Regions from separate parts of the Psychrobacillus sp. FSL K6-2843 genome, predicted to be linked through region 2. Evidence: riboswitches for the same ligand, from Rfam matches in the RefSeq annotation. Region 2 holds a riboswitch; the other holds the start of a gene.
The links. A riboswitch is a leader RNA that binds a small molecule or an ion and turns the genes downstream of it on or off. The one in region 2 is predicted to bind thiamine pyrophosphate.

Region 1 (3,421 bases), 1.0 Mb from region 2:
CTTTGCCATTAGAGGGTAAAATACCTGAAAGAGCCTTCAATAATGTAGATTTCCCACTGCCATTTGGTCCAGCTAGCACTGCGATTTCTCCTTTATTTAAAGAGAATGAAGTTGGCTGTAAAAAATGCTTTGTACTAATATTTTCCACATGCAGAGACTTTTCTGCTTGAACCATGCTCTTCCTTTTGGTATAGCTTTCATACGGAATTCTATCTTCCTTTAACTTAATTGTTCGATGAAAGAAGTTGTCCCATAGGTCGAGTCTATGCTCAATCGCTAAGATGGTTATACTCGATTTTTGCTGAAGTAAGTCCAACCATTCAATATATTGTTTTGCGGTATACGGGTCCAGATGGGTGATAGGCTCATCTAACAATAATATTTCTGGCTCCATAATCATTGCACAAGCAGTGGCAACCCTTTGCTTCATACCTCCAGAAAGCGATTGAATGATGGAATGTCGATAATCCGTTAACCTAGTTAACTCCAATACTTCAGAAATCTTCGTCTCCATTTCTTCCCGTGCGACGAGTAAATTCTCTAAAGTAAAAGCAAGCTCTTCCTCTACAGTTGGCATACAAAATTGTGCATCGGGATCTTGAAATACTGTTGCGATACGATGATTGACCTCGCCAGGTCGATAGGAATCATTTTCTTTACCAAAAAGTTCTATTCTACCGGACACTATGCCATCGCAATTTTCTGGATAGAGACGATTGCACAAATAAAGTAAAGTGCTCTTTCCACAGCCGCTTGGTCCGGTTATGACGACACGCTCTCCTTTTTCGATAGACATAGAAAAGTTTGATAGAACAGCAGTATCCTTGTCTGGATAAGAAAAGGTGACATCTTCAAAATGGATAACTTTAGGCACGAATATCACCTTTTTTTGAACGCGAAATAGCATATCCTCTTAACGAACCAGTGGCAAGCAAGCCGTCAGCTACAGCTTTTCCACCTAAACCAGCAATGAGAGTTCCACTAAAAATACGAACAACTAGCATGAAAACTACATATCCAGTGGTATAAACGGCAAATCCTCCTAAGAAATAGCCATACACAAAGCTAAAAACTGCGGATCCTGCTCCCGCAAGCATTAAAACCCAAAGGTCAAACCGTTTGTAACGTGTAGCGGCGAATACAGCCTCGGCACCTAGACCTTGTATGACACCAGAAAGGATAAGACGTGGCCCGACGGCATTACCTAAAAGTACCTCTATTGCTGCTGCGATAGTTTCCGAGATAACCGCCGCCCCAGGTTTCCGAATGATGTACATACAGATAATTGAAACGATAAACCAAACACCAAAAATCCACTCATATGCGATTGGTCCGACGAAGCCAGACCAAATGTTTCCTACATGAAGGAAGAGTAAATAAACAATCCCAAACACTACTGCAAAGACCGACATTAAAACAATTTCTTTTAGCTTCCATGATTTAAGCATGGAGGTCATCTCCGTGAGAAGGGCTATTAATGCTCATCGATAAAGTCATCACTAAATGCTTGTGCTCTTCTGATCTAGCTCTGCTGAAGGCTGCCTCATAATAAGCAAACACGTCATGGATATCCCCATGAATCCCGCTAGCATAATGCATAGATTCATTGAATACACCCTTCACTTTAGCGTGCTCAATCTCTCTGTAGATCACATCCATATAGTTAGGATTGTTCATAGGGTATAAAGCAAATTGAGAAGAAACATATTGGTTTGTTTCATCCTTATTTGTCACTTTATCTCCCTTGTCTAAATAAACGTCAGCAGTGGTGTCGCCGGGACAACCCGCTGAAAATGTTCCAGAAAGAGCTACATGTACCCCTGTTTTGGCAGCATTCAGAGTAATAGATTTTGCCACATTAAATACATGAACTTGTTTTCCTCTGATAACGGTTGAGACATCATCCGTATGCATCCACACATTGGATACATCTGTATTCTGTAGTGCACCTTTAATAATACTTACAAATTCATTGCTCATCGGATGTAGGGAAAAACGAAACCCTACAATTGGACTTAAACCACATTCCATCCTAAAAACCTCCCTCAATTTTTTCATAAAAAAAAGCTACATCCGTGAAGATGCAGCCACTAACCCTTATGAAAAAAGGAAAGTCACCGCACTTCCTCACGCAGGTATTATCCTGATCGAGTAATAAGGGATCGGAGCTAAAAAGCTCTCATCACAGCCAAAGTGGGCACCCCTAGTGCAGAAACGGTATGTAGTTTTACAGTTGTGTATAAATTTACACAATTTGTTTTCTTTATGTGCCCACAGTATAGCGTATAAAAATATAATTGTAAATATGGTTGAATTCTTTTCTCTAATCGTCCATGCTTAAATTATCAGAAAACATAAGGAGGAAACTAAATGGACAAAATTTTTATTACTCGAAAATTACCGGAGGAAATTGTACAGCCATTAAGAGAAAAATTTGAGGTGAATATGTGGCACAGCGAGGAAACTCCAATGGATTATGAAGATATAAAAAAGGAAGCAAAGGACGTCCATGCCCTGTGGACTGTTCTCTCTGATAAAGTGGACCGGGAACTTATAGAAAGTCTACCGAATTTAAAAATTATCAGTAATCTAGCGGTTGGCTTCAATAATATTGATGTGGAAGCAGCGAAAGAAAAAGGGGTGATGGTAACAAATACTCCTGGTGTATTAACTGAGACAACTGCAGACCTAACCTTTGCGTTGTTATTGGCTACTGCTCGTCGTATTACCGAAGCAGAACAGGATATTCGTGCAGGTAAATGGAAATCATGGACACCGATGCAGCTGACGGGAATGGACGTTTTTGGAGCTACGTTAGGAATCATAGGCATGGGAAGAATCGGTGAAGCGGTAGCAAGACGTGCGAAGGGTTTTAATATGAAAGTCTTATATCATAATAGAACAAGAAAATTAGAGGCAGAGCAACAAAATAACTTTACATATGTGGAGCTAGAAACATTATTGCAAGAATCTGATTTTGTTGTAATATTGACGCCTCTAACTCCAGAAACTAAAAGGATGATTGGAAAAAAAGAGTTAGGATTGATGAAGGAAACCTCTGCTCTTATTAATGTTGCACGTGGCGGAATCGTAGATGAGCAATCCCTTTATGATGCCCTCCTAAATAAAAGAATATGGGCCGCTGGACTAGATGTTTTTGAGACGGAGCCTGTTCCTTTAGATCATCCACTCTTAACCTTGCCTAATGTTACAGTCCTCCCCCATATAGGCAGTGCAAGTATTCATACGAGACTTGCTATGATGCAAATAAATGCTAAAGCAATTGAAAATGTTTTAGAGGGACAAGAACCTGACAATCGAGTTGTTTAAAGGAAAAAAATTATAATCTAGGCTGCCATGAATCCAGTATTCATGGCATTTTTTATGAGGTAAGAAAGGTGTAAGTATGCGACGGGGATGG
Region 2 (3,421 bases):
AAGAGGCCGAGCAATTTGTAGCTCGGTTAAACAAAAGTATATTACCTGAGAAGCAGTGGACTGTCATAGAGGATTCATTAATGTTAAAGTTAAACGAGTAAGGAAATTTTCCTTACTTTTTTTTGTGGGTAAAAAAAGTGAGAAATTTAATACACTTAAGCTACCTGATACTATTGGACGCCTATATTTGATATAATAATATCCATTACACAAGAACGGAGATTTAAAGTGAACACACCAGTAAAAAAGAATGATCAGTTAGCGGTTTATATAGAGGATTTGACACATGATGGATCTGGCGTTGCTAAGGTCGACGGCTATCCACTATTCATACATGGTGGTCTGCCAGATGAAAAAGCGGAAGTACGTGTTTTAAAAACATTAAAGAACTATGGCTTTGCCAAATTATTAAATATTGTAGAGCCCTCCCCATTTCGTGTAGAAGCTCCATGTCCGGTATTTTATGAATGTGGCGGCTGTCAGCTCCAGCATATCAATTATGAAGGTCAGTTAAAATGGAAAGAAAATATGGTTCGAAATGTTATGCAACGATTAGGTAAGATTGATGCGCCAGTATTACCTGTAAAAGGAATGGACAACCCTTGGGAATATCGTAATAAATCTCAAATTCCATTTGGTTTAGCGGATGGAAAGGTGATTGCAGGGTTCTATCAGGCGAAGTCTCACAGAATTGCAGACACTCCAACTTGTTTGATCCAATCGGATGAAGCTGATCGATTGATGAGAGCATTCAAGGAAAAGGCATTAGAGCTAGATTTAGTCCCTTACAATGAAGACACAAAAAAAGGTCAGCTGCGTCACTTAGTAGTCCGTAAAGGCAGAGCAACTGGCGAAGTGATGGTCGTTTTAGTAACAAAGCATCCTAAGCTTTCAAAGAAGGAAGCAATTATTGAACTTATTAGAGAAGCAGAACCAAAAGTCACCTCGATTATGCAAAATGTCAATTCAAGAAATACGAACGTTATCTTTGGAGACGAAACAAACCTATTGTGGGGGAAACCAACGATTGAGGATTTAATCGGAGATGTCCGATTTGAAATATCTGCTCGTTCCTTTTATCAGGTAAACCCAGAGCAGACAGAAGTATTATATAAACAGGCACTCGATTATGCTCAGCTTTCAGGTGACGAGACAGTGATTGACGCTTATTGCGGAATTGGTACAATCTCTTTGTTCCTAGCACAAAGAGCGAAGCAAGTGTTGGGTGTAGAAATTGTCCCTCAAGCGATTGAGGATGCAAAAAGAAACGCAGAGCTAAATGGCTTCACTAACACATACTTTGAAGCTGGCCCAGCAGAGGAAGTCATTCCACGGTGGTACAAGGAAGGAAAAAATGCAGATGTTCTAGTAGTGGATCCTCCGAGAAAAGGCTGCGACGAAGCACTTCTGACGACAATCATAGAGCAACGCCCAAAACGTGTAGTTTATGTCTCATGTAACCCAGCAACACTTGCACGTGATCTTCGCATTTTAGAAGATGGAGGCTATAAGACACAGGAAATTCAACCAGTGGACATGTTCCCGCAGACGACACATTGCGAAGCTGTCGCTTGGCTGGAACTAGCATAAGTTTTCACAAACGAATTCTGATTTTGGAATTCGTTTTTTTTATTTTTCTCTTACCTAAATTAAGCCTGGAAGAAGCTCCTACTTATGATATAAATTCAATACATCTACTAGGGTCTTTGATTCATTTTTAAATTCGTACTTGAAACGTCGTGATTATTATCTTGTTTGCCGTGGTGCTTTCAGTTAAACTTAGTGTAATTAAATGAATTTGCAGGGGGACACGTTTGTGTTGAGAAGGTAAAACCTGACCCTTAGAACCTGGCTGTTAATACGGACGTAGGGAGCAAAGTACACGATGATCAATATGTACTTACTTAAGCTCCGCGTATTATTTACGTGGAGCTTTTCTTTTGCAAATACTTTAATTGCGGGGGGACACATTGTGTTGAGAAGGTTAAAACCTGACCCTTAGAACCTGACAGTTAACACTGGCGTAGGGAGCAATCATGGGTGTAGTCTACACTTTTTGGGCGTCTCTATTAGAGGCGCCTTTTTTGCACTTACGTCCACCAATTAAGGAGGACAAAAAAATGGAGTTTTGTGAAAAAGTTAGACAGGAGACGCAATTTTATTGGGAGGCTAGTTTTAACCATCCGTTTGTGCAAGGTATTGCTGATGGTAGTTTACCACTCGAAAAGTTCAAGTTTTATATGCTACAGGATGCGTATTATTTAAAGCATTACACAAAAGTCTTAGCTTTAGCAGCTGCAAAGGCAACAAATGATGAGGACATTCAGTACTTTTTAAACAGTGCGAGATTTATTCATGAAGCAGAGCTTGAGCTTCACCGTACAACTTTTCAAGACTTAAATGTAACGGCCGAAGAAATTGAAAATTTTGAGGTGGCACCAGCTACTTATAATTATGTGAGTCATATGTACAATGCAGTACATAATGGCGATGTAACAGAAGCATTTGCTGCTATATTACCTTGCCCTTGGCTCTATCAAGAAATTGGGCAACAGCTTAAGTATGCTCGTCCGAATATACCGCTGTATGCGCAATGGATTGCATTATATGCATCTGACGAAATGCTTCAATCGATCAATAAGCAAAAGTCGATGTTAAATCGTTTTGCGAAGGAACAGCCCATGAAACAAAAGGTTTTAAAGGCACATTTTGAAAAAAGCTGTTATTACGAGTGGATGTTTTGGGAAATGCCATGGACGATGCAAAATTGGACAAAAGGGGTGTATATGAATGAGCCTACAAAAAATTAATCTACAAAAACCTTTAGTGCATTGTATCACCAACTATGTCGTGGCCAATTTTACAGCAAATGGCTTACTAGCAATAGGAGCTTCACCTGTGATGGCCGATGCGGTTAAAGAAGCGGCGGAAATGGCATCAAAATCGAATGCGCTTTTATTAAATATCGGCACATTAAATGAACAGACAATAAAATCAATGCTTCTAGCAGGAAACAGTGCGAATGTGAAGAACATTCCTATAGTTTTTGATCCCGTCGGTGCAGGGGCAACGAATTTTCGATTAGAAACAACGATGGAAATATTACAACAACTTAAAATTAATCTAATTCGGTGTAATGTCGGAGAACTCGCGGCTATTGCAGGTGTTACCTGGCAAGCAAAAGGCGTCGATAGTGGCGTGGGTGAACTTGATGTAGCTGAGACGGCCATGCATGTTGCAAACAAATATAACTGTCTTGTGATTGTGACAGGTGAGCAAGATGTGATTACAGATGGTATCAGAATAGAATGGATCGTAGGTGGTCATGAAAAGGTAACGAAAATGACAGGAAGTGGCTGTCTATTAAGTGCCCTTTGTGCAGCAGAGCTCGCAAGCTGTGAAAATGAATTCGAAGATCTTG

Region 1: linked by a shared signal. The riboswitch ahead of MKY94_RS01275 (YkoF family thiamine/hydroxymethylpyrimidine-binding protein) and the one ahead of tenA (thiaminase II) in region 2 are both predicted to bind thiamine pyrophosphate.

What each region holds. Positions count from the first base shown of each region.
Region 1 is NZ_CP152021.1:243,284-246,704, forward strand. Features, by position in the region: gene MKY94_RS01265 (ABC transporter ATP-binding protein) at 1-874, opposite strand, end outside; gene MKY94_RS01270 (ECF transporter S component) at 867-1,448, opposite strand; gene MKY94_RS01275 (YkoF family thiamine/hydroxymethylpyrimidine-binding protein) at 1,441-2,031, opposite strand; TPP riboswitch at 2,108-2,215, opposite strand; gene MKY94_RS01280 (D-glycerate dehydrogenase) at 2,371-3,330, shown strand.
Region 2 is NZ_CP152021.1:3,361,416-3,364,836, reverse strand. Features, by position in the region: gene MKY94_RS17110 (hypothetical protein) at 1-101, shown strand, start outside; gene rlmD (23S rRNA (uracil(1939)-C(5))-methyltransferase RlmD) at 229-1,590, shown strand; TPP riboswitch at 1,793-1,890, shown strand; TPP riboswitch at 1,950-2,047, shown strand; gene tenA (thiaminase II) at 2,121-2,810, shown strand; gene thiM (hydroxyethylthiazole kinase) at 2,851-3,421, shown strand, end outside.